Regions from separate parts of the Glutamicibacter sp. NPDC087661 genome, predicted to be linked through region 3. Evidence: riboswitches for the same ligand, from Rfam matches in the RefSeq annotation. Region 3 holds a riboswitch; each other region holds the start of a gene.
The links. Region 3 has a riboswitch for S-adenosylmethionine ahead of ACIOTN_RS09845 (ABC transporter substrate-binding protein). Riboswitches for the same ligand answer to the same signal wherever they lie in the genome.

Region 1 (10,219 bases), on a different contig from region 3:
CTTGGCTTGTCGTTGCCCAGCTGGACGATCAGCTCGGCAAGGTCGGTTTCGAAGGCTTCGATGCCCTCGGTCTCCAGGTGCTCGTTCAGGCCGATTTCCTGGGTGGCCATGGACTTGACCTTGACGACCTCTTTCGAGCCGGTCGCCTTGACCAGCTCGGTAACGATCTTGTTGGCTTCGTCCGCGTCACGGGCCCAGTGGACAATGCCGCCCCGGGCGGTGAAGTTCTTCTCGAACTCTTCCAAACGCTCTTCGAGGTTGGCCATCGTCAGGTTCTTGATGGCGCTGCCGGCGTCGCGCAGCTCTTCCCAGTCCGGAAGCTCGCCGACGACGTTCAGCCGCTTGTCGCGAATGGTGTGGGTGGCGTGGCGCAGGTTCTTGCGCATCTGGGTGTTGCCCAGTTCGCGGTGCGCGGCCTTGGGGAATGGCTCGGTCTCGAACAGGTTGCCCTGCCCGCCGGCAGGCATGCCGAGGAATACCTGAGTCACAGTGACACCGTCTCTTCCATGGTGCTGGCCAGGATATCTGCCAGGTGCAGGGTCTTTGGCTTGGCTCCGGTGCGCGAAAGTCCGCCGCCGATGTGCATCAGGCAGGAGGCGTCGCCGCCCGCGCAGGCCGAGGCGCCGGTGGAGCAGATGTTCTTCATCTTGTCTTCGAGCATTGCCGTGGAGACATCGGAGTTCTTGATCGAGAAGGTACCGCCGAAGCCGCAGCACTGGTCAGCTTCCGGAAGCTCGTTGACGGTGATGCCGCCGACGGTCTTGAGCAGATCAAGTTGCCGATCGCCGAGTTTCAGCGAACGCATGCCGTGGCAGGAAGGGTGGTAGGTGATGGTCTGCGGGAAGTAGCTGCCCAGCTGCTCGGCGGCGTTGGTGATCCCCAGGACATCCACCAGCAGTTGGCTCAGTTCATAGGTGCGCTTGCCCACGGCAACTGCGCGTTCCTTGAGCTCCGGCTTGCCCAGGCGCTCTGCCAGGAAAGGGTGCTGGTGCTTGACCGAAGCAACGCAGGAGCCCGAGGGGGCAACTGCGACGTCGTAGTCTTCCGTGTCGAAGGCATTGATGTGGTTTTCAACCACGGGCAGGGCTTCAGGCATATAGCCGGAATTCATGTGCATTTGCCCACAGCAGGCTTGCGCCTTGGGGAAAATGACTTCATGGCCCAAGCGTTCCAGGATTTTCACTGTCGACTTGGCGGTTTCCGGATACATAGCATCCACAATGCACGTGGCAAAGAGAGCAATTCGCATAATAAATGACTCTTTCAGGGTGTGGTCAGACCATACTATGCCACGCACTTCGTAATAGTCAAGACTTGTTGTGATAGCTCTCACCTTGTACTCTAGGTGGTCGGACCACATATGGTCAGACCATCTCGAGTAAGGACGCCCACACCGTGTTTACACCCTCCACGGATCCGATCGCGGGGAGCATAGCTGTTTCAGCGCTCATCGCACTGATCCCGCTTGTAGCCTTCTTCGTACTTCTGGCGGTAGTCAAGGTCAAGGCCCACTGGGCCGGCCTCGGCTCGCTCGCTGTTGCCATCCTCGTGGCGATCTTCGGCTGGAACATGCCGGTTGGATTGGCATTGAACTCCGGACTAATGGGCATGGTCTTCGGTGCCTTCCCTATTGTCTGGATCGTTGTCATGGCGATCTTCCTCTACCAGGTCACCGTCAAGTCGGGCCGCTTCGAAGACCTGCGCCGCGTCTTCGACGTCATCGGCGGCGGCGACGTGCGCATCCAGGCCGTGCTGATTGCTTTCTGCTTCGGCGGCCTGCTTGAAGCACTGGCCGGCTTCGGCGCACCGGTGGCGATTACCGCCACCATGCTGCTGGCATTGGGCCTGTCGCCGCTGCGCGCAGCCTGCGCCGTGCTGATCGCCAACACCGCCCCGGTGGCCTTCGGCGCCGTGGCGATCCCGATCACCACCGCCGGTGCCCTGACCGGCATCCCGGCTGCCGACATCGGCGCCATCGTTGGCCACCAGTCCCCGCTGCTGGCGCTGTTCGTCCCATCGATCCTGGTGCTGATCCTCGACGGCTGGCGCGGCATGCGCCAGACCCTGCCGGCAACGCTGACCATCGGCATTTCCTTCGGTGTCGCCCAGTGGCTGTGCTCGACCTACTTCTCCTATGAGCTGACCGATATCGTTGCTGCGCTGGTTGGCCTGGCCGCCGCAGTGATCCTGCTGCGCTTCTGGACTCCAAAGGGTGCCGACGAGGCACGCCAGCGCGTGCTGACTGCTGAAGCCGCCGCAATTCCATACGAGGCCAATGCCAAGCTGCACCCGGTCAACACCTGGATGGCTTTGTTCCCGTACCTGCTGGTTATCGTCATCTTCGGCGTGGCCAAGCTGTGGAAGCTGGGCGTGGACATTCCTGCATGGCTGGCAACCACGGACATCAAGTTCGGCTGGCCAGGACTGGACGGCAAGATCCTGAATGCTGATGGCGAAGCGGTATCTTCGACCATCTACAACTTCCAGTGGCTATCCTCCCCAGGCACCTTGCTGCTGATCACCGGCCTGATCGTGGCCCTGGTCTACGCGAAGAACGACGGCAACGGCAAGTACAAGATGACCTTCGCCGAGGGTGCTGCCGAAATCGGCAAGACCGTCTACAACATGCGCTACGCCGCGCTGACCATCCTGTCGGTCCTCGGCCTGGCTTACGTGATGAACCTTTCGGGCCAGACCATCACCATTGGCACCTGGCTGGCAGGCACCGGCGCATTCTTCGCCTTCCTGTCGCCAATCCTGGGCTGGATCGGCACCGCGGTGACCGGCTCGGACACCTCGGCCAACGCGCTGTTCGCCAAGCTGCAGCAGACCGCTGGCATCAATGCCGGCATCGATCCGAACCTGCTGGTTGCCGCCAACACCTCCGGCGGCGTGGTCGGCAAGCTGATCTCCCCGCAGAACCTGGCCATCGCCGCTACCTCGGTGAAGATGGAAGGCCAGGAGTCGGTGATCCTCAAGAAGGTTGCCGGTTGGTCCGTAGGCATGCTGCTGGTGCTGTGCTGCTTGGTTTACCTGCAGTCCACCCCGGTTCTGTCCTGGATGCTGCCTTAGCTTCAAACGGCTAAAATAGATCCGATGCCAGTAAACCCAGCTCCGCGTGCGTACCAGATTGTTCTCCAAGCAATTGAACAGGATCTGCGCAAGGAGAAGCTCTCCGTTGGAGACCAGCTTCCCGGCGAGCGTGCGCTCGCGGAGCAGCATGGGATCTCGCGGGCCTCGGTCCGCGATGCCATCCGCATCCTTGATGTGATGGGCATTATCAAGACTTCCACCGGCTCCGGGCCCAACTCCGGAGCGGTGATCATCTCCAACCCCTCGGCTGGCATTTCGCAGGCATTGCGCCTGCATCTGGCGGCCAAGGGGATCAACGTCCGCGAGATCGTCGAATCTCGCATCCTGCTGGAAACCTGGGCAGCGCAAATGACGCCGCGCGATCCAATCCATGCCCAGCAGGTCATTGACCGCACCGCGGTGCTGATCATGCGCATGGACGACGCGCAGCTCTCGCGCGAGGCCTTCCACCGTATTGATGCCGAGTTCCATGTGCTCCTGGCCTCCATGGCCGGCAACGCGGTAGTGGAATCGATGATGGAATCGCTGCGCAACTCGATCAGCGACTATGTTTCCGAATCGGTGCCCAGCGATGAGGCCTGGCAGCCGGTGGTGCGCATCCTGCGCCGCCAGCACAAGGCCATCCACCACGCGTTCGCGACGAACCAGCGCGAACGGGCGGCCCAGCTGCTCGAAGAGCACATCAACTGGTTCTACTCGCAGACCCGCTAGATCCGGCAGGATAGTTTTCAGGTAAATAAGTCGGACTTTAAGGCACCTCGCACCTCTTATATCTGATATGTTTTGGGGAAGCGACGGGGCTGATTTTTCGGATTTAACAGCTGGTTCATACCGCTGATGAGTTCCCGTCGATGTACCATCGACACTTCATGCGAGGGAATTCATGAGCCAACTTTTTGACCTGTCCGGACGCCTGGCCTTGGTCACCGGATCCTCCCGCGGCATTGGCCGCGAACTTGCCAGTGCCTTGGCGGATGCCGGTGCCACCATCATCCTGCATGGCCGCGACGAGCAACGCCTGGCCGAAACCGTTGCCGAATTCAGCAGACGCTATGGAGCTGAAAAAATCCATAGCGCCTGCTTCGATGTCACCGATGATGCCGCCGTGCGCGAGAACATCGCAGCCATTGAAAAGAACATCGGCCCCATCCGCATTTTGGTGAACAACGCGGGTATCCAGCACCGCGTGCCCATGCTGGATCTGGAGGTGGCTGACTGGCAGCGCGTGATCGACACGAACCTCACCAGCGCATTCCTGGTAGGCCGAGAGGTCGCACGCTCCATGGTGCAGCGTGGCGAAGGCAAGATCATCAACATCTGCTCGGTGCAAACCGACCTGGCCCGCCCCACCATCTCCGCCTACACCGCGGCCAAGGGAGGTCTGCGCAATCTCACCCGCGCCATGACCGCCGAATGGGCTGGTTCGGGACTGCAAATCAACGGCATCGCACCGGGCTACATCCACACCGAAATGACACAGAATCTGGTGGACGACGAAAAATTCAACTCCTGGATTCTGGGCCGCACCCCCGCAGCGCGTTGGGGCGCCGTCGAGGATCTGGCCGGACCAGCAGTCTGGTTGGCCTCGGACGGATCAAATTACGTGAACGGACAGACCATTTTCATCGACGGAGGCATGAGCGTTGTCGTCTAATTCCCTCGCCACCAGCACGTTGGCCGTCGTGGCCCATGCAGCCGATGATTTGCGTATTGAACAAATCGAGCTGGCAGCGCCGCGAGCAGATGAAGCACGCGTTGCCATCGCTTACGGCGGTATTTGCGGATCAGACTTGCATTACTGGAGCCACGGCGCCGCCGGGGAATCGATCCTCAAGGCTCCAATGGTTCTCGGGCATGAAATCGTCGGGACCGTCATGCAGGCCGCCGCTGACGGCAGCGGGCCGGCAGCCGGAACCAAAGTCGCCGTGCACCCGGCAACACCAGGCGAGACCGGGGAACCCTACCCGGCCGACCGCCCGAATCTTTCCCCGGGGTGCACCTATCTGGGCTCGGCCGCCCGCTACCCGCACACCGAGGGCGCATTCGCCCGCGAAGTGAACCTGCCATCACGCATGCTGCGTGAGCTGCCTGCTGGCTTAGCACTGCGTGATGCGGCACTGGCAGAACCGGCTGCGGTTGCTTGGCATGCGGTGTCGCGCGCCGGTGAAGTCGCCGGCAAGAAGGCGCTGGTTATTGGTGCTGGGCCGATCGGAGCTCTCGCTGTAGCAGTGCTCAAGCGTGCCGGAGCCAAAGAAATCATCGCAGTGGACATGCACGAGAAGCCGTTGGAAATCGCCGGGAAACTCGGTGCCACTTCAACTTTGCGCGCCGATGACCAGGAAGCTCTTGCCCAGGTGGGCGCGGACGTGGTGATCGAGGCCAGCGGCAACTTCCGCGGGTTGGCCTCCGCCGTGCGCGGTGCCGTGCGCGGCGGTCGAGTGGTCATGGTCGGGTTGCTGCCCTCAGGAGAACAACCCGCACTCATTTCGCTGGCTATTACCCGCGAGCTGGAACTGGTTGGTTCCTTCCGCTTCAACGACGAAATCGACCATGTGCTTGCTGCCCTGGCCGACGGTTCACTGCAGGTTTCCGAGGCGGTAACCCACGAGTTCCCGGTCGCCGATGCGCTTGAAGCCTTCGAAACGGCCAAGGATTCGGCTCGCTCCGGCAAAGTCCTGCTGAACTTCCTGGGGCAATAGTTGGCTTCAGCTAGAAGTGCACCGCGGCGGCCCCTGAAGTCGGGGGCCGCCGCGGTGCTTTTTAGTTCAGCGAACTCTAGTTGGTCTCTGCGATGCTTACCGCGGTTGTCACGGGCACCGGATTGGCGAAGAGGTCCAGCACCGGGCAGTGTGCATCCACTGCGCGGCGCAGTTCTTCATAGCGTTCAGCTGATTCCGGTCCGGCAATCCGGATGTCCAGATCCACCGACGAGAAGCCGGGGCGGATGGTCTGGTCGATGCCGAAGAGTCCGCGGACATCGAGGTGGCCATTGGCCTGGATCTTCACGTCGTCCACCTGGATGCCGAGGTTCTGCGCGTACAAGCGGTAGACCACAACCTGGCAGGAGATGAGCGCTCCGAGCGCGTATTCCACGGGGCTTGCGGCCAGGTCGCTGCCGCCCAGGGCAGCTGGCTCGTCGACCTGGAAGGTGTGCTTGCCGGAGACAATGTTGCTGGCTACCGAATCGAAGCCTTCGCCCTCGACGGTGAAAGTCAATTGGGCACTTTGCGGGGCAGCCGAAATTCGTTCGCCCCAGCCCTTGCCTGCTTCCTGCAGGCGCTGTGCGCGGTCTTCGGATACGGTTGGGGCAGATGCTGCATTAGTCATGGGGAATTGATCCCCTTTCTGGCGCAAGGGGCGCCATCGCTTACGCATCTTGGCGTTCAAGATGCGTCGAATCTTCACCTGGGGCACCCCGCACAATGACGCAGGAGGGTTGCCGTCCACTCAGCCAGGGCTCAAAGAGTGGAACTCGTGATTCAGTGATTAATTTCTATCGGTTGCAGGGCCCGCGGGTAAAGGGCAGAAGTAACTTTTCGTCACCGGGCATCTTGCTTTCCGGCTCGCTAAGATGGAATCTAGCTCTCGGGCGCCCACTGCACGAACAATGAACGGCGAGTATGGAATTCCAGCTGACACTTTCTGCGGCCCAGACCTTGGTGACCGAATCCGAATACAACCTGGGCCAATTCCTGTGTGATTCCGGAAAAGTGCAGATCGCCAACCGGGTAATGCAACCGGGATCTACCCGCATCTCCGGTGTGGTGCTGCGTGAATCGGTGATGGCCCAATTGGAAATCACTGAGGGCAATATCAGCTTCACCAGCTTCTGCGGCAAGCATCCGGGGGTTCAGTCCTGTGAAGATGTCGCCGCCTTGCTCATTGAGGTCACCACCGAAGAAGACCAGGGCTTTTTCGTCTCCGACTCCGGGGTGGATCCCCACGCTTGGAAACGCAATAGCAAGCCGCAGTGGGAACGTACCCTTGACCGTCTGCTTCCAGTCATTTCCGATGAGCCGCTGGTTGCCGAAGAACCGCTGGGATTGATCCTGAAAGTGGTAAGCGAACCGCGTTATGGCGGCGAGGACGCGCTGACCTTGCAGGCACGCCCGGCCCGCCAGGGCACCAAGAGCCCCTGGATCCAAACCGGGATCAGCTGGCGCAATGTTGCTTTTGATACGCGGTTCTCCAAGAAGCAGCGTCGTGCGGTCGTTGAACTGGACCGGTTGCGTGAACACGTTGAACAAGATACTTATCGCCATTCGTGGGATCCCAAGGAGTGGATCTCCTTGATGGATCTTCCAGGCCAGGACCTGCTGGATGCGTTCGAAGCCCTGCGTGAAGCTGGAGTGCAGATCGTCAACGGCGGTTCTACGGCCAAGGCCCCGGTGGAGTTCAGCGAGCAACCAGCCATGGCACACGTGGATGTGCGTCGCGGTGAACATGGCCTGAGCATGGAAGGGAAGCTGCGCGGGCCGAGCGAAGAGCACGTCTACCTCTTGCCCATAGGCACGCCGCCGACCTTGTTGGCTTACGCGTCCAGCCCCTTGCCGAAGGCCAGGGAAATCGGTTTGGCCCGGTTCGCTGAACCGGTCACGAAGGAACTGGCCACATTTATTGAATCCGGTGCGCAATCCATCCCGCAGGAAGGCGTTGAGCTTTTCGAGCGCCAGCACCTGGACCGATTGCGCCTGATGGCACCGTTGAAGAGCGAGGATGACAGCTACAGCATCCCTGTTCCAGCACGCCCCAGCCTCAAGCTGTCCCTGGAGAGCATCCGAACTCCGCTGACCGTGAGCTATTCCTGGGAGTACGCCTCCGCGGGCCCCCGCCAGTATGCCGTGGAAAAGGAAATTGCTGCTTCGGTGCAGGACAAGCTCGGCGCGCAGGCTTCCTTGGGGCAACTGACCTCTTCAGGAATCTTCCCGCCGAAGGAATTCAGCACCTCCGAATCCATCGATTTCTTGGTCTACGCATTGCCGCTATTGGCAGAGCATCCCGATGTGGTCGTTGAAGAGCAGAACAGGCTGCCGAAGTACCGGATCAGCCACGCCCCGGCCGCTGTCAGTGTCGAAGCCGGCGAAAGCACGGGGGACTGGTTCGACTTGTCTGTGGAAGTGCTCCTGGACGAGACCAAGGTCCCGTTCCCACTGCTGCTGGAGGCCTTGACCAAGCAAGATGAGTATCTCGTCCTCGATGACCTTACGGTGATCCCGATTGATGGTGCAGATTTCACGCAGCTGCGCCAGCTGATATCAGAGGCCGGGGAGCTGGGCACGGTGCAGGGCGATACGATCCGCATCCATAAGTTGAGCATCGACTGGTGGCAAGAACTGGTGGATCTGGGCATTATCGAAGCCCAGCACAACCAGTGGCTGCAGACCATGAAGGCGCTGCAAAGCGGTGAAGAAATGCAGCCGGTCCAGCTAGCGGAAACGTTCAACGCTGAACTGCGCCCGTATCAGGGCCACGGCCTATCCTGGCTCAACTTCTTGCGTACCCATGATCTCGGTGGCGTCCTTGCCGACGATATGGGTCTGGGCAAGACCGTCCAGTTGCTGGCTTGCCTTGAACAAGCGCGCGTCGAGGATCCTGCCCAGAAATTCCTGGTGCTGGCTCCTACCTCGGTGGTGGGCAACTGGATCAATGAGGCGCAGCGATTTGCGCCGCAGATGAGAGTCACCGGCATCACTTCAACAGCTAGAAAGAGCGGCCAAAGCATGGCGTCGCAGATCGGTGACGCCCAATTGGTAGTTACCAGCTACACGATCTTCCGCCTGGCCTATGAGGATTTTGAAGCCGCCGGATTCAACGTCATGATCATGGACGAGGCCCAGCAACTGAAGAACCATGCCTCCAAAGGCTACAAGCAGGCCCGGCAGCTGCCAGTGCCGTGCAAATTCGTGGTCACTGGCACTCCCATGGAAAACAACCTGCTGGAACTGTGGGCGTTGGTCTCACTGGCTGCACCAGGCCTGCTGGGCGGTGCGAAGTCCTTTAAGGACAACTACCAGAAGCCCATTGCCGACGGAGACCAGGAGCGCCTGGAGCGCCTGAAGAGCCGACTGCGTCCGTTCGTGCTGCGCCGTACCAAGGAACAGGTCGTTCCAGAGTTGCCGGCGAAGACCGAGCAGGTGCTGGAAGTCGAACTGGAGCCGGGGCACCGCAAAGCTTATGACCGCCGCTTCCAGCGTGTGCGGCAAGAAGTTCTGGGGCTGGTTGACGACGTTGATTCGAATCGCTTCCAGATTCTCCAATCGCTGACCTTGCTGCGCCAGCTGGCCTTGGATCCGTCCTTGGTAGGCGAGGGCGATGCTCCGAGCGCGAAGCTGGAAATGCTGCGCGAACTCATGGGGGACGCGGTTTCTGAAGGGCATAAGATTCTGGTCTTCAGCCAATTCACCAGTTTCTTGGCCAAGGCACGCGACGTCGCTGAAGAGCTGGGCATTGAGTACGGATACCTTGATGGGTCCACCACTGGCCCAAAGCGCAAGGAACTGATTGACGGTTTCAGCGAGGGAGATTTCCCGGTCTTCTTCATCTCGCTGAAGTCCGGCGGCTTCGGCATTAATCTCACTTCCGCCGACTACTGCATCTTGCTGGACCCATGGTGGAACCCGCAGGCCGAAGCCCAGGCTATTGACCGGGCCCACCGCATTGGGCAAACTCGTCCGGTCTATGTGTATCGCTTGGTGGCAAAGGACACCATCGAATCCAAGGTGCTCGCGCTGCAGGCCAAGAAGACGCAGCTGTTCAATGATGTCCTGGGAGAGACTGCCCAAGCCGCGCAGAGTGCTGCGTTAAGCGCCGATGATTTCCTGGCGCTGATGGAGTGAGCCTAAAAAGCTGAAGCCTTGGAAACCAGAAGGTCTCCAAGGCTTCAGCTGATGATCGGGGACTAGAGAATCTGTTCAAAACTGTCGTTGAGGCGGTGCAGGAGATCTCCAAAATTCTTCAGTTCGGAGGCTTCCCATTCCTTGAGCTGGCGGCGCAGTTCCTCACGCAGCGTGTTACCGCTGGAGCGCCATTTTTCCTTGGCGTTTTCTGTTGCCGAGACCAGCTGGGCCCGGCCATCGGAAGGATCCTGGGTGCGGGTGACAAGTTCCAGAGACTCGAGGTGCTGCAC
Region 2 (10,219 bases), on a different contig from region 3:
GAGGTCATCACCAAGTACCCGAAGTCCGTCATCCGCGGAACCCTGGTGGGCATGAGCTCCTACACGGTGCAGGGCCTGATGACCGTCTGGGCCATCTCCTACGTGGTCGAGGAAGTCGGCATGGACCGCACTGCGGTGCTGAACATCAAGGCCATTGGCGCCGCGTTGACCGTGGTGGGCATCTGGGTTTCATCGCGCTATTCAGACAAGCTGGGCCGCCGCCCGGTCATGATGGTCGGCATCCTCGCCGGCGCCGTGGCCGCCCTGCCGATCATGTGGATGCTGGAACTGGGCCAGCTGTGGCTGTTCGCCATCGCGCTGTTCGTGGCCAACGGCATCATCCAGGCCTTCATCTTCGGGCCGTTCGGCGCGTTCACCGCGGAGCTGTTCCCAACCCGCATCCGCTACACCGGCGCTTCGCTGGTCTACCAGCTCTCCTCCACCGTGGGCGCGGGTTTCACCCCGATGATCGTTGCAGGCCTGGTGCTGCTGGGCGGCGGATCGCTGTGGATCGCCGGAGCCGTTTGGGCCGCCGCATTCATCGTCGCCGCCCTGGCCATGCGCGGCATCAAGGAAGGCCGCGACGCCGACCTCGAGGCCGAGGAAATGAGCCACTAGCCTCCCGACTGGCTGGAGCGCAGGCCGGTTGGAACCTACGGGTTCTAACCGGCCTTGCGCTCTTTCTCGGCTCCGGCTTCCTCGCAGAAATCCAAGAACGCGCGCAGCCGCAAGCTAGGGCGGTCCGAAGCGGTGTAGGCCACGCAGATATCGCTCACGCCAACCTCGCCCTCGATCTCCAATACCGACAGCGGCAAGCCGTCGTAGCTCAGGTTGACCGGCGGGCGCTGCACCAGAACGGTATAGCCCAAACCCCGAGCCACCATCCCGCGCACCGCCTCGAAGCTCTGCGAACTCCACCGCACCTTGGGGTCCAAGCCCGACATGCGAAGATTCACCAGCTGGTTATCGCGCACCGTGGGGATGTCCAGGGAGACGAAGTCGTCGTCGGCCAGTTCGCTCAAGGCGACGGAGGTGCGATCGGCCAGCCGGTGATTGCCTCCCACCAGCACATAGGGCCGGCCCGACATCACCGTACGCGAAGAGACCTGCGGCAGCAGGTGGCGGGTATGGGTGAGCACCGCATCCAGGTGGCCCTTGAGCATGCGCTCCTGCAGGTCGGCCCCGTCCCCCTCCACGAGGGTGACCTGCAAGTCCGGGTGCACATTGGTGAAGCGTTCGCAGATCACCGGGATCCAGAAAGCGGCCAGCGAGGAATAGCAGCCGATCACCAAAGGGCCGGAGAGCTTGGTCTGGCGTTCGACAATCTGGTCCTGCACTTCTTCGGCATGGCGCACCAGGGCCCGCGAGTCCAGCAGGAAGTCGGTGCCGACAGCCGTGAGCACCACGCCGCGGGCACGTCTGCGCACCAGCAGCTGCGAGCCGACGGCGCGTTCCAGCTCGTCCATGGACTGGGACATGGCTGCCTGGGAAATATGGCACTGCTTCGCTGCGGCGGAGATGGAGCCGAGTTCAGCGACGGCGACGAAGTACTGCAGCTGGCGCAGGGTGTAGTTGATCACCCGCCCAGTCTAGCCAGCGGGCAGCGGACCGCTGCCAACTAGAAAATGTTATGAGGCGAATAATCTATTATTTCTTGACTACTTCATTGCCTCCGCGGATGATGGCATCAGCTTGCCGATGAAGTAACCCGTCTACAGGAGACAGATGAAGCCAGTGATGAAGACCGGAATGCATGCAGTGGCGCTTGGAACTGCTGGCGGCCCGCTATTGAGGCCGGATCCAGGAACCGGTCACCGTCGCGGAATTTCTACCGCAATCGTTGTGGACGGCCACGCTTACTTGGTGGATTGCGGCCAAGGCGTCGGTTTGGGCCTGGCTGAGATCGGGATTCACCCCACTGCCCTGCGCGGAATTTTCATTACCCATCAGCATTCAGACCACGTCATTGACCTGAATTCTGTCATGGTCCTGGGCGGCCTTGCGTTCCGCGGCACCGAGGGTCGGCAGGTTCCTGTTTTCGGACCGGGTGATCGAGGAGTGCTGCCCTCGATGCAGACAGCGGCCGAGGAGCCGGAAGCCATATTTCCGCAGTCGCCCACACCCGGGACCAACGCCATGGTCAACTTGCTGCTGCGCGCCCATGCGACAGATCTCAACGATCGCCGACGGGATTCGGCGACACCTGATATTTCGGATATTTTCCATGGCGTAGATATCGAGATTCCTGCCGGCACAGGCTTCCACCCCAACCACAATAATCACCCGGACATGGAGCCTTTTGAAATATACGCTGATCGACATGTAAAAATTAGCGCTATCCTGGTCCAGCACCAACCTATCGCTCCGGCATTCGCATTCCGCTTTGATTCGAGATATGGATCGGTCGTGATTTCCGGCGATACAGCGCCAAGCGCAAATCTTGCGCGCCTGTCCCAAGGCTGCGACTTGCTGTTCCATGAAGCTATTGATCTGGAGGCCATCGCTCGTAGCTACCCGCATGCTTCATCCTCCGAGCTGGAAGCGAGCATGGGACATCATCGGCGCGCGCACACCACCGCAGAAGATGCAGGACGAATCGCCCAGCGGGCTGGAGCACGGAACTTGGCGCTGCATCATTTGGTTCCCGCTGGATCTGGAATGGAAGTTTGGCAGCGGGCTTCGAAACAGTTCTCTGGCAGCCTCTTCGTGCCCCGCGACTTGGATATCTTCCATATCGCAAGTGGCACGGTTACCCAGGTGCGCTAAGGCCAAGGCCGGCAGCTATCCGTCAGGCGGCTGGAACCATGGTCGATCAATTGCCCCCGGGCCGACGACCACGGGCCCAGCATCGGCAAAGAATGCTGGACCCGCAAAATCAAGGAATCGTCTTTGATGCACCAATCGCCCACACGCGCGGAAGCTCGGTGCCATTAACCGCCAGGTCGCCAATCAACCGCGCCTTGAACACCCAGGGGTTGTGGTTGCCGGCGGTACGGGCATTGCGCCAGTGCCGGTCCAGGTTCTTGGTAACGCTCGTGGCGCTGGCGGCCAGCGCATCAAAAGCGTGGGTGATCGCGTTGAGGACCAATGGCGTGAGCACCACCTGCGCCTGGGCGCTGGCCAGCTCTGCCGCATCGTTGGCTGCTTCGTCCTCTTCCCCGGTCACCTCGCCGGTGTGCAGCGCCTGCGCAGTTTCATAGGCTCCCTGCAATGCCGTCGACACTCGTTCCACCGTTGCCGCGGCAGCGAAGGCCGCCGCGGAGACCTCGCCGATCACCTGCAGCAGCTGCGGGTCTTCGGCCGCCAGATTGGCCGCGGCATGGCTGAAGGTCCGCTTGCGCGCCTTCAGCTCGGCGGCGAAGTCGCGCTCGGCTGCTTTGGCGGAGCCGGCCAGAACAGCGAGCAGCACCTGCTGGTAGAAAGCTGTCTGGTACTTGAAACGCGTATCGAAGTCGATGAGGTCTTCTTCAGCGACAATCGCATCGGTGAAGGTGGAGGTGCCGGTACCCGTGGTGCGCTGGCCGAAGCCATCCCAGTCATCGGCCAGCTCGACGCCGGGCTGGTGGCGGTTGACTGCGGCGATCACGCGCTTTCCGGTGTCGGTGCGCTCTGCGTAGGTATCGAGCCAGTCGGCGAAGATCGAGCCGGTGGAGTAGTACTTGGTGCCGTTGAGCTTGAATCTTCCCTCGCCGTCCGGGGTGACCTTGGTGATCACGTCCCCGACCTTGACGGTGCCGACCTCGGTCCAGGAGTTGCCCACCAATTCTCCCGCCACGAAGCGGGCCAGCCATTTGTCGCGCCCCGGACCGGGGGCCGCAACCAGACGGTCCTCGACGAAGGCGAAGTGCGCGCGCAGCGCTTGGGCAATATTGGAATCCGCCGCCGCGAGATCCACGAAGAGCTCGAAGAGTTCGGGCAGCGTAGCACCGGCACCCCCGTGCGATTCCGGGACCCGAACCGCGCCAAAGCCGGCAGCGGCCAGGTCCGCGACCTGCTGGTAGGGCAATTCGCCGGTGCGGTCGCGTTCAGCTGCACCCTGCGCAATGCGCGCGAAGAGCGGTGCGAAGCGGTTTTTGAGGCCTGCGAGTCGATTGCCAGTTGCAAGTACAGTCATCGTTCAGTCCAATCCGGGAGAAGTTTTCTTAGGTGTACAGCGAGAGCGGCTGGGACTCTCCGCGCAGGAAGTAGGCGCCGACCTCGATCTTCTTGTAGTCCACTGGGTCGTGCAGCGAATGGGTGCGCACATTGCGCCAGTACAGGTCCAGGCCCACCGAGTTCGCAGTCGAAGATGAACCGGTCACCTCGAAGATCCGGTTCGCCACATCCACTCCCACCTCAGTGGAGACCACCTTGGCTTCAGCAATTTCCACGGCCAACGCCGCTCGTTCGGGCTGGGTGACTTCCCCGGCCTTTGAGAGCAGGGCGTCGAATTTCCGGCCCAGCTTCTCGGTCAGCGCCGCCACTGCTGCGGTGCGGGCTTTGAGCTCTCCGACGGTGCGCTGGAAGATCGGGTCCTGCGAGTAGGTCTCTGCCTGCGAGAACAGCCAGGCGTTCTTGCGGCCCAGCAAGATCTGCTTGCCGCGCTCCAGTGCTCCCTGGGCGATGCCCAGATAGAAGTTGGCGAAGGCCAGCTGGATACCGGGGGTAAGCAGGGTGGAGACCGGTTCATCGGTGACGAATCCCAGCAAGTCCCCTGCTTCGAGCCGCACGTTGTGGAACTTCAAGGAATTCGACGCGCTCAGCCGCTGTCCCAGGTAGTCCCAGTCGTCAACGATTTCCAAGCCATCGATATCGCGTGGCAGAACCAACGCGAGAATCTGCCCGTCGTATTCTCCGCCCTGGACCAGCGCGTTGATGACGATGACCTCGCCAACACCGGAACCCGTGGAGAATCGCTTGGCTCCATTCAGTCGGTAGCCGTCCCCTTCGGCGCTCAGCGTCAAATCCGGATCAACTGGATTCACCGAATCGCCCCAGAGCCAGCCACCTTCCACGGTGCGCTGCCACCATGCCCCTTGCGCTTCTGCTGGGGCGTAGAACGGAATGCCGGACTGGTTGATGTAGTGGTAAGCCAGCAACTGCGAGATGGATCCATCAGCTGCGGCCAGTATGCGGACCACTTCGAAGGCCGTTTCCCAATGGGCTCCGGCTCCGCCGAATTCTGCAGGCACCAAGAGATTGAGCAACCCGGCTTCGCGCAGCAGCTGCACTTCGGCGAAAGGCTGGGCGTTCTTTCGGTCGCGTTCGAGCGCGTCAGCCGCCAGCTTGTCAGCTACTTGCTGGGCGACGTCGCGCCAATCAGCCAGTTCAGCTTCATCAGCAGTGCCGGTGTAGGGCACGCGCGGCAATTGGGTATCCAGTACAGTCATCTTCGTTCTCCTCTTGGGCTATGGATTCCGAAGGATGCAGAAAATCTGCGGATCCATCGAACCTGGCGTTAGCACTACCTGCGGAGTGCAGGCTTGCTGCGGCGTCTCGGAGCCAGGTCTCTTAGCCGCTCTGGATGGGTTGTTCTCCATCAGTGAAGCACCGACGGCCTCCGCTTGGCAGGGAAGATGTCATAGGACGGAACATCGTCATGAATCGACATTTTCGAGGCCTTCACAGGGGCCTCAGTGGCCGTCATATTTCCTCATGTGTCACCGGGCGCCTAGTACAGCTTCAGGTGTTTGGCTCGCTTCGGATTCCGCTGCCGAGGCCTTTCCCGCATAAGCCCCGCGATAGGCGGCTGCAGGGTGATCGTCAGCCACTCGCGTCGTGCCGGGACCCGCCAGATATTCGCGCAGGGTGTTGCCTTCGTATCCTGCCCAAGTTCTTCCGCGCTTCCGCAACTCGGGAACCACCAGATCGGTGAACTGCTCGAAGGAACCTGGGGTGATGGCATAGGCCAAGTTGATCCCGTCCAATCCTGATTCATCCACCCAACGCTCGATTTCGTCCGCCACGGTTTCCGGCGAACCGACGAGCACCGGTCCGATGCCGCCAACTCCGAGGTAGTCGGCGATGGCATTCGGGGTCCACTTCTGCTGCGGATTCGCTGTAGTGAAAATCGATACCGCCGATCGCGCCGCGTTGGTTTCCAGATATTGCAGCTCCTCATCCGGCGCGTACTGGCTCAGGTCCAAGCCCGACCACCCGCCATAGAATGCCATGGCACCTTCGCGCGAGGCATAGGACTGGTATTCGCGGTAGAGCTTCTGCGCCTGCGCGTCTGAATCAGCCACCACAGTGGTCATCAGCGCATAGATTTTGGCGGCGTCCCGGGGCCGACCCACCAGTTCGAACTCATCGCGGATCGCATCGGTCTGGCGGCGGGTGACCGCGGTATTGATCGAATTCAGGAAGATGCCCTCGGCATGCTGCGCGCCAAAGCGCCGGCCGCGCGAAGAAGCGCCCGCTTGGAAGATCGCCGGGGTGCGCTGGATGGAAGGCTCGGAAAGATGGATGCCCGGCACGTTGAAGTACTGGCCGTGATGGTTAATCGGATGCACCTTGGAAGGGTCGGTGTAGACGCCACGTTCGCGGTCCTTGAGAACCGCGTCTTCCTCCCATGATCCCTCCCAGAGCTTGTAGACCACGTCCATGAATTCATCGGCAATGTCGTAGCGGGCGTCGTGATCCAGCTGCCTGGCCATGCCCAGATTGCGGGCCGCCGACTCCAAGTAGCTAGTCACCACGTTCCAACCGATGCGCCCGCGGGTGAGGTGGTCCAGCGAGGAGAACTTCCGGGCCAGCGCGTAGGGTTGCTCATAGGTCAGCGCGCTGGTCACCGCGAAACCGAGATTCTTCGTGGCCACGGCCATGGCGGAAACCTGCATGAAGGGATCGTTCAGTGGCACCTGGTCGGCATCGAGCAAGGCTGGACCGCTGGAATTCTGGTACACGTCATAGATGCCAAGTACATCGGCGAGGAACAGGGCATCAAAGCCACCGCGCTCCAGGGTCTTGGCCAGATCCACCCAGTATTCAAGGGTGTTGTATTCGTCGGCTCGATTCTGCGGGTGCCGCCACAGCCCAGGGCTCTGGTGGCTGACGCAGGTCATGTCAAAGGCGTTAAGGTGGATGCGCTTGCCCATTATTTTCTGTTTCCCTTCGCGGTGTTCGTCAGTGCCTGATGCTTGGTCGTGCGCAATAGCGCGAAGATGCCGGTGGCCGGCCGACTCTTGGCCCTCCCGAGCACCACGGCGGCGAGCAGGATGGACAGGAGAACCAGCCCTCGGGCCAGGTCTTGCCAGAAGAAGGACAGGCCAATCAGGTTCAGCCCGTTATCCAGCAGGCCAAAAATCACCACGCCGATCAGCGTTCCGCCCACGGACACTCGCCCGTAGCGGCTGATGGTTGCCCCGATGAAGACCGCGCCAATGGCATCCATCAGATAGGCCTGTCCGCTGCCCGGGACATATCCGTTGGAGCGTGCCGCCAGCACCACTCCGGCGAATCCGGCGATCACCGCGCACAACAGGTAGGCGCTGGCGATCAGCGCATTGGTCCGCAGGCCAGATATTCTTGCGGCGCTCGGCTGTTCGCCTGCCATGGTCAGCTTCCGCCCGTAGCGGGTGATGCCAAGCAGCAGGGCCACCACCAGGGAGATGGAGACCGCGTTGACGATGGCGGCGTCAATGCCCAGGAAGTATCCGCGCCCGATCACGGCAAAACCGTCCGGCACCAGGGGCGCCGACAGGTAGATCGGTGCGCCGCCGCCGGTGAGCAGCTGCTGCACGCTGGTGCCGGCAAACCACACGCTCAGCGTAGCCAGGAAAGCCGGGATTCGCAGGATCACGATCAGCAGCGCATTCACCGCTCCCACCGCCAAGGCGCAAAGCAGCCCGCCGGCCACGGCCACCCACGCACGGTAGCCGTCATGGATCAGCCAAGCGCTGGCCAAGGCTCCCAGATCCAGGGCCACGCCAATCGACAGGTCGATGCCTCCGGCGCGCACCACCAGGGTCAACCCGATGGCGGCCAAGGCGAGCAAAGCCACCTGCCCCAGGATTCCGAAGAGGTTTCCCACGGTGAAAAACACCGGGCTGAGCACCGAGAACACGATGAGGATCAGGGCCAACGTACCCGGAGCCACCAGCCTCGATGCTTGAAGCGTGCCGCGTTTCTTTCCGCTGTAGGCTGCGACCGGTCCGGGGCTCGGCTCCACGGGTGCGGCCAGGGTTTCAATGGTGCTCATCGGTTCTTCCTTCCGCGCAGGGTCACGCTGGCCAAGACCAGCAGGATCAGCAGGCCCTTGGCAGCACCCACCCACTGGCTGGCCACGCCCAGCAGCGTCAATCCGTTATCCAGGGCGGCCACAAATACCGCGGCCAGAACGGTGCCGACCACACTGACCAGCCGCCTGCGCGAAAAGATCATGGACATGTAGGCCACCAGGATGATGTCCAGGAGAATTTGGGTTCCGATGCCTGGAACGGCGGCCGAAAGCCTTGCCACCAGCAGCGTTCCGGCCAGGCCAGCCAACGCCGAGCTGAGCACATAGCTAGCTAGCCGGTATCGGCGCGGGTCAAGTCCCGCCACCTGCGCGGCGGTCGGATTCTGGCCAACCGCATAGGAATTCACTCCCCAGCTGGTTTTGCCATATACCCACCACACCGCTGCCCCGATGAGCGCCATAAGCCAGGCCACCAATGGGATGCCGAAGAGCACGCTGCCCCGCGCCGCTTCGAAGAAGCCACCGGTAACGGCGATCTTCAAGTTCTGGCTGAAGACCAGTTCCAGCGAAGCGGCCACCCCCATGGTGGCCAAGGTGGCCAGCAGCGGACGCAGGCCCAAGGTGACCGAGAGGCCATTGACGACGCCGATCGCGGTGGCAACGAGGACCCCGTAGAGCACCGCGACCATGCCCGGGGTTCCGGCAGCCGCGGCCAGCGCGGTCACCGTTCCGGCTAGTCCTGCCACCGCGCCGGTGGACAGGTCGATGCCTCCGTTGAGCACGTCGTCGCCGCCAGCGATGATCACAATGGCCAGCCCCACCCCGGCAATGCCGAAGACCGACGCTTGGGTCAGGATGGTGGCGATATTCGAAGCCGTCAAGAAAAATGGGGAACCGAAGGCAAAGAGCAGCAGCACCGCGGTGATGCCGGCGTAGCCGATCCAGGCCGCCAATCTCGGCTTCGTGCGGGACGCGCCAGGCGCAGGTGCTTCGTCGACCGGAACAAGGGTGGCGCTCATGCTTTGACCTCTTCGCGTGATGTTCCGGCGGTTTGGCCGCTGGATGCCAAGTGAAGAATTCTTTCCGTACTCGCCTCGCTCGACGGCAGTTCGGCGATGATCCGACCGCGATAGAGCACCAGCACTCGATCGGCCAGTCCCACTACTTCTTCCAGGTCAACGCTGACCAACAGCGCGGCGGCTCCCTGCTGGACCAACTGGGAAATCTGCGCGTAGATATGCGCACGGCTTCCCACGTCGACGCCCGAGGTGGGTTGGTCAAAGACGAGCGCGTCCGATCCCTTGGCCAACCAGCGGGCCAATACCGCTTTCTGCTGGTTGCCGCCGGACAAACCCGAAGCCACGGCTCCTGGATTCGCCGGACGGATATCCAGGCGCTGCACCAGTTCGCTGGCTGTGTCCCGCTCTTTGCGCGCATTCAACAAGCCCAGGCGGCGGCCAAGCTTTCGCAGGCTGGCCGCTGCAATATTTTCGCGCACGGTGTTGCGCAGGAAGATGCCATCTGAATGCCGGTTCGACGGGACGTAGGCGCCTGCCCGGGCGGCAAAGTCCGCCGCAGATGCCACCGGCCGGCCGTGCAGCAGCGCCGAGCCGGTATGCGCACGATTGCCGGTGGCCGCGTCGGCGAGCACCTCAATCCCCGATCCCACCAATCCGGTGACGGCCACGATTTCTCCGGGCGCCACCGAGATATTGATGCCGCTCAATGTTCCGGCCACCGAGAGGTCCACCAGTTCAAGGGCAGGCTCGCCCTGAACGGCGGGCGGCTCGCGCCTCTGGTGCGAGAACTCGTTAACCTGGTTGCCCAGCATCAAGCCGATGACATCTTCGATACTGTCACCGTCCGCGAAACTGGCGTCACCGGCATTTCTGCCGTTGCGCAGCACCGTAATCCGGTCGGTGATCTGCCGCAGTTCCTGGAGATAATGCGAGATGAAAATGATCCCTACCCCGCGGTCCCGCAGATGCCGGATCGTGCCGAAGAGCTGTTCAACTTCATCATTGGCCAACGGTGCCGTCGGCTCATCGAGAATCAGCACCT
Region 3 (10,219 bases):
CCGGGGTGATCTGCGGATGCTCGTTGCGTTGCTGGTCAGCCAGGGCAGGCTCGCATTTCAGGTTCAGCACCAATTCGCCGTTCAGGTGCATGATCAGCCCGAACATCTTGCCTTTGCCCGGATCCCTGCCCGCCACCTTGAATACGGTGCTCTCAGGTCCAAAAGGATAATCTGCATAAGCGCAGGGCATGCTCAGGCACAGCTGCGCCCAGGCATTTTCCAGTTCATCTTGACCAGCTGATATCGCCATCAAAGCCTCGCTATCGGAATGGGTACTCAATCTTAGGGCAGGTACCCATCACCACGTCCAATCCCGCGTCCTTGGCCCGCTGGGCAGCGGCTTCGTCAATCACACCGAGCTGCAACCACACCGCTTTGGCGCCTACGGAGATCGCCTGGTCAACGATATCCCCCATCTTGGAGGAGTTCACGAAGCAATCCACCACATCAATGGGTTCCGGGATATCAGCAAGCTTCGTGAATCCCGGTTCGCCCATCACGGTTTCCCCGCTCAATGACACAGGAAAAATCTTCATCGACAGCTCGTCGCGCAGGAACCGTGCGATGGAAGGAGCCACGCGAGCGGGATTATTGGTCAGGCCGACAACGGCCCAGCGCCCCGGTGTGCTCAACAGCCTGCGGATCGTCTCTGGATCATTTACGTGATGGGTGTCCATGCACGACACCCTACCGCGTTGCCGGCGATTCAGCTTCCGGGCATCAAAGAAAGACCAGTGGCCCGGACCCATCCATGCCACTGGTCTTTCAAGCTTGGGGAATTCAGTGCTGCAGCTGCGCTGCTTTCTGGGTGGATGCTGCGCTGTTCTGCGTGAAGGCTCCGCGGTATTGGGCCGCCGGATGATTCTCCGGGAGCTTGTCCCCGCGGCCGAACACCTTCTGCCGCAGGCTCCCCGGCGTGTACCGGGTTTGCGCCAGGCCGCGGCGACGCAGCTCCGGAAGGACGCCTTCGATGAAGTTGTCATAGGATCCGGGCAGTACGTGGTTCATGATGTTCAACCCATCAATCCCCGCGTCCTGCCAGCGTTCCAGCTCATCAACGATCTGTTCCGGAGTACCCACGATCTGCTGCGCCTTGGCACGGTAGTGCGCCAGGTCGCGCAGCGTGGGATTGCGTCCCGGGGTGGAGGCCAGCGCGGCCTCCAATACGCCCTGCGCGCCTTCGGTCTGGATCTCGCCGAGCGGGGTATCCAGGTCCAGCCCGCCCAAATCCACACCGATGCCGCCGCCGATGTGCGCAATGATGGCGTCCAGATCCAGATACTCGTCGTATTCAGCTTCCAAGGCCTTGGCTTCAGCTTCGGTGGAACCGACGACGAAAGACAATCCGGCAAAGACCTTGATGTCCTCGCGCTTGCGTCCGGCAGCCGCCAGGTGCTCGATCAGCTGGGCGTTCTTCTTCGCCACGTACTCGGCGTGCGGGGCAAAGAGGAACGTCGCCTCGGCGTGGGTTGCCGCGAACTGCGAGCCGCGTGGCGACGAGCCGGCTTGGAAAAGGAACGGAGTGCGCTGGGCGCTGGGCAGAGCCAGATGCGGACCGTCGATCGAATAGTAGTCGCCGCGGTGATTGATCTTGTTGACCCGTGCCGGGTCGGCGTAGATGCCCGACTCCTTGTCGGCCAGCAGCGCGTCGTCCTCCCAGGACCCTTCCCACAGCTTGTAGGCCGCTTCAACATATTCCTCTGCCCAGGCGTAGCGGTCATCGTGCGCGACCAGGCTCGCCCCGCCGAAGTTGCGGTGCGAGTTCTCCAGCACGCTGGTGACGATGTTCCACGCCACGCGGCCTTGCGAGAGATGGTCCAGCGTGGAAATCTGCCGGGCGAACTGGAACGGGTGCGATTGGATGACTGAGCTGGTCATCGCCAGACCGATGTCTTTGGTGGTGGCGGCCAGCGCGGAGAGCAGCACCATCGGGTCGTGGCTGGGCACCTGCATGCCCTTGCGCACGTGGGAGGCCCAGCCGCCTTCGTGGTCGCCGTAGAGGCCCACCACGTCGGCGAAGAACAGGTTGTCGAACTTGGCGTCTTCCAGCTTCTTGGCCAGGTCCACCCATAGCTCCAGCTCGTTGAACTTGTGCTGCTGCGCCTCAGGGTGGCGCCACATTCCGCCGAGGATGTGGCTTGAGGTGTTCATGAGGAAGGCCGACAGCAGGAAGCGCGGCCGCGATTCGAAGGTTCCCATGGCTACTTGGCTCCCTTGGCTTCACCGATCGAGTGCAAACCCGTCGGGATGGTTCCGTTGATGAAGTAATCGCCCACCGAACGGGCCTTGAAGGCCACTGGGTTGTGGGTGGCGACGGTGCGCGCGTTGCGCCAGAAACGGTCCAGCGACTTGGAAGTGGATACCGCCGAGGCGCCGGTGACGTCGAAGAGTTCGCTGGTGGCGTCCAAGACCAGCTTTGGTGCGGCCACGTGCGCCTGTTGCACGGCGAGCTCGGCGCGCAGGAAGGCCTCCTCGGCATTCAGGCCGAGGCTCGGGTCCAGTGCTGCGTCGAGGTCACGGGCCGCCGACACCACAATTGATTCTGCAGCGAATACGTTGGAGGCAAGGCGTCCTACGAGCTCTTGGATCTGCGGGTCGTCCTTGAACAGCGCGCCGGAGCCGGTGTTGAAGGTGCGGGTGCGGGTCGCCACGATGCGGGCGGCTTCGTTGCGGGCTGCTTTGCCGATGCCAACCAGCACCGAGAGCAGGCAGAGCTGGAAGAACGCCGGTTCCAGAGTGGATGCCACCTTGCGCTGGATGATGTTCTGCTCGTCCACCGCGACGTCGGTGAAGATCGCGGTGCCGGTGCCGGTCAGAGGCTGGCCGAATCCGTCCCAGTCATCCAGGATTTCGACGCCTTCGGCATGGCGTTCGACTACCGCATACTGGCGCCCCTCAACGCCGTCGGTGGTGGCCATGACGACAACCCAGTCCGCGAAGATCGATCCGGTGGTGTAGTACTTCTCGCCGCGCAGTACCCACCCGGCGTCCGTCTTGACGAGCTTGGTGTTGGTGCTGCCCAGAGCGTTGCCGCCGCGCTCGGTGGCGGCATTGCCGAAAATTTCCCCGGTAAGCACCCGCGGGAACCAGCGGTCCTGGAACTCCTGCGGCTGCAGTGCAATGGTTTCCACGAACGAGAAGTGGCTGCGCAGCAAGTGGCCCACGTTGGAGTCGGCCGCCGCCAATTCGATGAGCAAGCGGAACAGGTGCTCATGGCTAATCGGCGAACCTCCGTGGCTGGCTGGCACGCGCAAGGTGGTGAAACCTGCATCCTTGAGCCACTGCACCTGCTCGAAAGGCAGGATACGCTGCTGCTCGCGTTCGGTAGCGCCCTGCGCGATACGGGCGAATACCGGGCTGAAGTGTGCCAGAAGTTCTTGGTAAGCGGCTTCGGTATGTTGCTGGGCGGAATGACGGAAAGTTGCCACGGCTTCAGTGCTCATGGATGCTCCTTGTAGATTTTGGAATTGGTGTGAAATGGCTAGGCGGTACGCGTATCGGCCAATTTGCGAAGTACCTTGCCGGGATTCGCCGCAAGCAGGGTTCTGGTGTACTCATGCTGGGGATTGGAATAGATTTCATCGACGGTTCCCGACTCGACAATTTGCCCACGACACATCACGCCAACGCGGTGGCTGATCCGTTCCACCACATGCAGATCATGGGAAATGAACAGGTAGGTCAGTTGTTCTTCGCGCTGCAACTGGTCGAGCAACTCAAGTATTTGTTCCTGGGTGAGTACATCAAGTGCGCTCAATGCTTCATCAAGGACGAGAATTTTGGCACCGCTTGCCAAAGCCCTGGCAATGGCGACTCGCTGGCGTTGTCCCCCGGAAAGTTCTCCTGGGCGTCTTCCTGCTAGCTCTTCAGGTAGGTTCACCTGTTCCATCAACTGCGCTACTCGCTTGGCACGCCAAGCGGAATCACCCAGACGGTAGTTGACCATTGGTTCAGCGATGATCGAGCCGATCGACTGTCGCGGGTCCAGAGCGGAGTCGGGGTTCTGATAGACCAGTTGCGCGTCCCTCCACAGGTCATAGCGCTGCTTGCCGCTGATGTTGGCGACTTCTCTCCCGTTGACCCGCACGGATCCTTCGGTGGCTGGATGCATTCCCATGATGATTTTCGCTGTTGTGGATTTTCCGGAGCCGGATTCACCGACCAGCGAGAACGTGGTCCCTCGCTGCACTTCGAAACTGACGCCGGAAAGAACCTGGTGCTCGTTGCGGCCTTTGCCGAAGACCTTGCCGAGTCCTTCCACTGTGATCGCGATGTCGTCTGAGGTTGAAGGTTGTTGCCGGTCCTGATGCGCATAGGCCTGATCGAGCAGTGCCTTGGTGTACGGTTCAGTGCTCTGTGCAACCAGCGCCGGAACGCTGCGATCTTCGAGGACCCGCCCCGAATTCATGACCAGCACCCGGTCTGCGATGTCAGTCGCAACAGCCAGATCGTGAGTTACGAAGAGTACAGTGGTTCCCTTCTTCCGAGCCAGCGAAACGAAAACTTCCAAAACCGTGCGCTGGACGGTGACGTCCAAGGCGCTGGTAGGTTCATCCGCAATGAGCAGTTGAGGATTCAATGCGAAGGCAATGGCAATCAATACACGTTGTTTCAGCCCGCCAGAAAGCTCGTGCGGAAATTGATCCAGTCGGCTTTCCGCCCGGTCGATGCCAACGCTCTGCATCAGTTCGATTGCCTTGGAACGCCACTTGGCCTTTGGAACCGAGCGTGACGGATGCAAACGGAAAACTTCGATGATCTGGGAGCCAATGGTCTTCACTGGATCCAGCGAGGCGCCCGGATCCTGCGGGACTAAGCCGATTCCGGCGCCACGAATGGCACGCCAGTCGGACAAGGAAAGATTGGTGACTTCGGTACCGCCGAAACGCACGCTTCCATGGATCTCCGTCCCCTGCGGCAATAGGCCAATCAGGGTTTTGGTCAGCGTTGATTTGCCGGAACCGGATTCACCGACAACGGCGACGATCTGCCCTGCTGGGATTTCCAAGTTGATGTTGTCGGCAGCCACGGTGCCTTGGGCATACTGGACTGTTAAGTCCTCGATGCGGATCACCGCAGGAGAAGCGTTGTTGGTTGCGTTCATGGTCTTGTCCGTTCATCGAAGAGTAGAGCTAGAAGCGGAATGCCTTGTTGATGGCACGTCCCAGTACGGCTGTCAGCATGACCGCCGACACGATAACCAATCCCGGCAATGTCGTCAGCCACCAAGCCACCGAAAGGTACTGGCGGCCTTCGGAAATCAGCAGTCCCCATTCAGGGGTTGGCGGTGGCGACCCGAAGCCGAGGAACCCTAAACCGGAGATCGCAAGAATTGCGGCACCCAGATCCACAGCTAGCAAGGACAGCACCGGACCGACGATGTGCGGGATGATGTGCCTACGCAGCACCGTGAAGTACTTCCCGCCACTCATTAACGCTGCTTGCACGAAATCGCGAGAGCGGACCCTCCGCACCTCTGTGCGTACGAGGCGCGCGAAGGCCGCGATCGAGGCGATGCCTACACCCAGGCCCAAGGACAGCGGTCCAGGTTCAGTTGCGGTGACCAGAATCAGCGCAATGAGGAAGGCCGGAACTGCTAGGACAATATCGACAAAGCGCATTGCCACGGTATCTGCGAACCGTCCAGCAGTGCCCGCCAGCAGACCGAGGATCGAGCCCACAACGCTTCCAACCAAGCACGCCAGGCCCGCGGTCAGCAGCGTCTGGCGCGTACCGTAGACAACTCGGCTGTAGATGTCACGCCCCAGATGGTCGGTTCCGAACAGGTGTTCCGCAGATGGCGCTAGCAGCTTGTCAGCCGGCACACCAGTAATCGGGTTCTGGCCCGTGAAAAGCGATGGAAGAAAAGCCCACGCCACAAACACGGACAGCGGAACGAGAACCCACCAGGCAGCCAGCCAGCGTACGGCTGGATTTCCTTTATTGGTTGCAGGCTTGGTTGAAGCTAGCGGCTGGTCATCACTGGCCACCGATCCAACATGTTCGGTTATGAGACTCATTGGTCCTACTTTCCTTACGCAACAAGCGAGCGGGTTGCCCCGCTTGTTGATGTGACGATGCGTGGATCGAGTTGCGGGTGGATGAGATCAACGAGCAAGTTGACTGCGGTGAAGACGATGGCGGTCAGCAGCACCAGTCCCTGGACCAGTGGAATGTCCTGCGCCGTGACTGACTGCAAGATCAGCTGGCCTAATCCCGCGCGGGAAAACACGGTCTCGGTGATGACGGAACCAGCGAGCAAGGCGCCAATGGTGATACCGGCAATGGATAGCCCGGCCGGGGCCGCGTTCTTCAAGGTGTGCCGGTAGAAGATCCATGCTTCGCTTGCGCCTTTGGCGCGCAGAACTTCAATAAACGGTTGCCTATTCACTTCCTGCACGCTCTTGATCAGGACCTGGGCAATCGGAGCACTCAGATGCACGGCCAGCACGAAGATTGGTACCGCCAACGACATGAACGATCCATCCGGGAACAGCGACATCACGCCGAGCTGCACGGCCAACAGCTGCAAGAGCAGCAGCCCCAACCAGAAAACAGGTATCGAAACCATCAAAGGTGGCAGGTTCAGCAGCGCCTTGCGCAACGTCCCGCTTCTGGCCAGGCTCGCAGCCGACGCGATGGCCAGGGCGAATACCACCGAAAGAACGAATGCACTACCAGCCAGAATCAAGGTGGATCCAGCGACTTCCCCGATGCGCGTTGCCACTTCCGAACCATTGGATAGCGAATATCCAAGATCCCCGCGAAGCAGCCCGAGCAACTGCGAGAAGTACTGCACGAAGAGCGGCTGGTCGTATCCGTAGTACGCCTTCATCTGGGCAATGGTGGCTGGATCCGCCGCCGAGTCAGTGCTCAGGAAGATCGTGACCGGGTCATTCGGCAAGGATTGCACGGCAATGAAAACCGCTGTGTAGGCAAGCCAGATGACCAGAAGCGCCTGCCCCAGTCGTTTTACGATGTAAGTGCCCATGGATTTGGCTCCTAGCCTTCGCTCTTCCAAGCACCTTGGAAGATTGGCGCGGTACCGGAAGTGAACTCGACGTTCGCCGAGCTATGGGCGCCATAGACCTGGACTTCGTCCCAAAGAACCAGCGTCAGCGCCTTGTCCAGCACCAGGGCACGCTGTTCCTCTTCGACCAGCTTCAGGTGTTCCTCATCGGTAGTCGCCGACTGCTCTTTGGTGAAAAGCTTGTTCAGTTCAGGATCAGCGCGAAGGGTCTGGTTGTTGTTCGCGGGTGCATACACCGGGCCCAGTCCGCCGTACGCAAACTGGCGAGTTCCGAAGAACTCCACCTTGTCGTCAACAAGTGCGTTGGTCAGGAAAGTATTGTCTGCCGCACGGTTGATCAGCTGGACGCCGATCTCGCGCCATTGCTGTTCAATCAGTTCGAAAGCGGGCTTGATGACCACGGAGTTATTCGAGGTGGAAATCGTGACTTCCAGTTTCTTCCCGTCCTTCTCCCGAATGCCATCTACGCCCGGCTTCCATCCGGCGTCGTCCAATAACTGCTTGGCCTTGTCCGGGCTATAGGCCAATTCGGCAGACAGGTCTACAAACCCTGGTGCCTTGTGGTTGAGGATCGATCCCGAGATGACATAGCTATCCGAGAGAACGGTGTCTTTGATGGCCTGGCGGTCGATTGCAACCTGCAGTGCCTGGCGGACTTTGACGTCTTCCAGCTTTCCCGAGCCAATGCGCACAGCTGCGTGGTTGGTGGTCAGGTCCACCCCTTCGGCCGCGTAAACCTTGCCTCCGCTGGAGGCCAGCACCTGTTCGTCTACCGGCTGCAATCCTCGGACGAGATCCACCTGCCCGGACTGGGCGGCGCCGGCACGGCTAGCGACCTCTGGAAGGTACTTGATAACCAAGGTATCCAGGTAGGCATCACCCTGGTTTGGGGCAGTTTCTGGCGCCCAGGCGTAGTCATCTCGGCTGCTGAACACGACTTCTTCATCAGGCTTTTCCGATTCGAAGACGAATGGGCCGGAACCAACAATTTTGGAGATGGAAGACTGCGCGGCATTGTCCAGTTCAAGGGTCTTCGGGGACACCAAACCAGCAGTTACGGAGGAAGTCGACCTAAGGAAATTGGCATCTGGCCGCTTGAGCGTGACCTTGACCTTGTTGTCCCCTACGACCTCTGCCGACTTATAGGCAGCAAAGTCAACGTTTGGCGCAATCTGGGCAGACTTGATTCCCTTTCCAAGGGCATCCAGGTTCAGCTTCACAGCCTCAGCATCCAGCGTGGAGCCGTCTGAGAAAGTGACACCGTCGCGAATGGTGAAGGTAAACTCCGTCTGGTCTTCATTGGCTTCGAATTCGCTGGCGATCCAGCCAACCAGTTTGCCGGCTTCCACATCGTAGTAGGTCAGGCGATCAAGCACTGAGTTCAGAACATTCGCTTTCTCATAGAAGCGTGCTGCCTGAGTCTGCCAATTGTTGATAGGGGTAACTTCAGCGAAGGTGAAGGTGCCACCTTCAACCGGAGTCCCTGGATCGGCTGCTGCTTGCGCTGCGCCCGTCTTAGTGGCGTTGCCTCCGCAAGCGGTGAGCGACAAGCCCAGAACGGCAAGAATCGCAGTGGTCTTCAGTCCAAAATGTGCTGTACGCATGATTTCAAATGTCCTCTCGGTTGGTGACCCGAGGATTACGCCTAGATTCGCTGCACGTTCTGCCATGATTTGTGGGAATACTCTTGGCGAGTTTCTCCCGGCAGACCGTCATGAAAATTAGCAATCTCCATCGGTCCTGGCCTTAGCACCGCTCCCGTTCACGGGTGGTTGCTGCGACTTCAACGAGCCAGGTCTCTCGGTCGCTCTGGATGGGGTGTCCGGCTGTACCGGCCGAACAATTCAAGTCTGCAACCCGTGAATTCAGCAGACAAGCGTTACGTAAGACAGCGGTCATGAAGTCACACAACGCATCCTGAAATGCCCGATGTTCGTCATATTGGGCGTAATGCTCCGTCACAAGTCCAAGGGTTAATCACCTTGACGGGAAATCCTTGACGCTGCCAGCCTCGGCGGAGATAATGTGCCATCTGGAGCGCGAAGAGGCCCGGCACCTGTCGGTGCCGGGCCGCTTCGCGCACGCCGATCAGTGCAGCGCAATGGCAGTTCCGTCAGGAACCGGAGACCGGGGTGAGCACTCCCTGGACCAGCGGATCCTCGGTCGTGGCCAGGTACTCCTGCAGCCGCGGATCGGAGAAGGCTTCCACAAGCTTCTGCGCATCGGCGCTCTTGGCGTACTCCGCGCCCATGATCAGGCGGGAGGCGAAGGTCTTGGGCGGCTCGGGGAACAAGATCCCCTGTTCGCGGTCGACCTTGCCGGCGTCGAATTGGGAGACGTAGCCGATGGCCGCGCCAACATCGTCGAGCATGCGCGGCATCGCCAGCAGGTCGGCTTCCTTCAGCTCGAAGCCCCGGGGGTTATCGATGACATCGGAGATCTTCGCGGTGCGCGGTTCGATGTCAGGGTCCAGGCCGAGCAGGCCCTCGCGTTGCAGCAGCCACAGCGCCTGGCCCTGGTTGGCCACATCATTGGGCAGCAGCAGCGAGGCGCCACGCGGGATGTCCTCGACCGAGTCGTAATGGTTCGAATAGAGCCCGAAACCCCACTGGAAGAGCTCCACCGTGGGTTCCAGCTCAACCCCGGCGGCCTCCGCGGACTGCTCCATGTACCACTGGTGCTCGAAAATCGTGGCATCGAATTGGCCGCTGGCCACCGCCTGGTTGGCCTGGATCGGATCCTGAAGCCCGACCTTCTCGATTTCGATGCCGTAGTCCGGGGCGATCTCCTGCGCCACGAAATCCAGGATCTTCTCCTCGCCGGCCATGGCCGGTTCGAAGTGCACGGTGAACTTCGTCTGGCTTCCGGCGGCCGAAGCAGCGGCAGGGGCGGAGCGCTGCTGGCCCAGCAGCACACCGAGGATGAGGGCGGCCACGGCCGCGAGGGCGGCGATGGTCCAGGGAAGGGCATTGCGGTTCTTGCGCAGCGTGAAGCCGTGGTCGTGCCCGGCGTGCGGTGTAGTCATGGTCTCGCTCGTTCGTTCGTCGATGGTATTCAGGGACGCGCCAGGGCGCGGGCGATGCGGTCGCCGAGGAATTGGACAATTTGCACGGTCAGGATCAGCACCACGATGGTCGCCAGCATGACGTTCATGTCGAAGCGCTGGTAGCCGTAGGTCACAGCGAGATA

Region 1: another riboswitch for S-adenosylmethionine. It lies ahead of ACIOTN_RS08335 (OsmC family protein); the one in region 3 lies ahead of ACIOTN_RS09845 (ABC transporter substrate-binding protein).
Region 2: another riboswitch for S-adenosylmethionine. It lies ahead of ACIOTN_RS12840 (acyl-CoA dehydrogenase family protein); the one in region 3 lies ahead of ACIOTN_RS09845 (ABC transporter substrate-binding protein).

Annotation. Positions count from the first base shown of each region.
Region 1 covers NZ_JBIUWE010000002.1:320,541-330,759, forward strand. Annotated here, with positions in the region: gene ACIOTN_RS08305 (LutB/LldF family L-lactate oxidation iron-sulfur protein) at 1-467, opposite strand, end outside; gene ACIOTN_RS08310 ((Fe-S)-binding protein) at 485-1,249, opposite strand; gene ACIOTN_RS08315 (L-lactate permease) at 1,396-3,072, shown strand; gene ACIOTN_RS08320 (FCD domain-containing protein) at 3,097-3,804, shown strand; gene ACIOTN_RS08325 (SDR family oxidoreductase) at 3,977-4,747, shown strand; gene ACIOTN_RS08330 (L-idonate 5-dehydrogenase) at 4,737-5,792, shown strand; gene ACIOTN_RS08335 (OsmC family protein) at 5,869-6,420, opposite strand; SAM riboswitch class IV at 6,452-6,573, opposite strand; gene ACIOTN_RS08340 (DEAD/DEAH box helicase) at 6,714-9,929, shown strand; gene ACIOTN_RS08345 (MarR family winged helix-turn-helix transcriptional regulator) at 9,992-10,219, opposite strand, start outside.
Region 2 covers NZ_JBIUWE010000004.1:298,371-308,589, reverse strand. Annotated here, with positions in the region: gene ACIOTN_RS12860 (MFS transporter) at 1-618, shown strand, start outside; gene ACIOTN_RS12855 (LysR substrate-binding domain-containing protein) at 663-1,580, opposite strand; gene ACIOTN_RS12850 (MBL fold metallo-hydrolase) at 1,726-2,766, shown strand; gene ACIOTN_RS12845 (acyl-CoA dehydrogenase family protein) at 2,876-4,114, opposite strand; gene ACIOTN_RS12840 (acyl-CoA dehydrogenase family protein) at 4,143-5,369, opposite strand; SAM riboswitch class I at 5,420-5,510, opposite strand; gene ACIOTN_RS12835 (LLM class flavin-dependent oxidoreductase) at 5,640-7,076, opposite strand; gene ACIOTN_RS12830 (ABC transporter permease) at 7,076-8,179, opposite strand; gene ACIOTN_RS12825 (ABC transporter permease) at 8,176-9,177, opposite strand; gene ACIOTN_RS12820 (sugar ABC transporter ATP-binding protein) at 9,174-10,219, opposite strand, start outside.
Region 3 covers NZ_JBIUWE010000003.1:117,524-127,742, reverse strand. Annotated here, with positions in the region: gene ACIOTN_RS09880 (MmcQ/YjbR family DNA-binding protein) at 1-250, opposite strand, end outside; gene ACIOTN_RS09875 (CoA-binding protein) at 261-677, opposite strand; gene ACIOTN_RS09870 (NtaA/DmoA family FMN-dependent monooxygenase) at 781-2,199, opposite strand; gene ACIOTN_RS09865 (acyl-CoA dehydrogenase family protein) at 2,202-3,443, opposite strand; gene ACIOTN_RS09860 (ABC transporter ATP-binding protein) at 3,482-5,104, opposite strand; gene ACIOTN_RS09855 (ABC transporter permease) at 5,133-6,020, opposite strand; gene ACIOTN_RS09850 (ABC transporter permease) at 6,035-6,991, opposite strand; gene ACIOTN_RS09845 (ABC transporter substrate-binding protein) at 7,003-8,634, opposite strand; SAM riboswitch class I at 8,759-8,850, opposite strand; gene ACIOTN_RS09840 (MetQ/NlpA family ABC transporter substrate-binding protein) at 9,144-10,055, opposite strand; gene ACIOTN_RS09835 (methionine ABC transporter permease) at 10,085-10,219, opposite strand, start outside.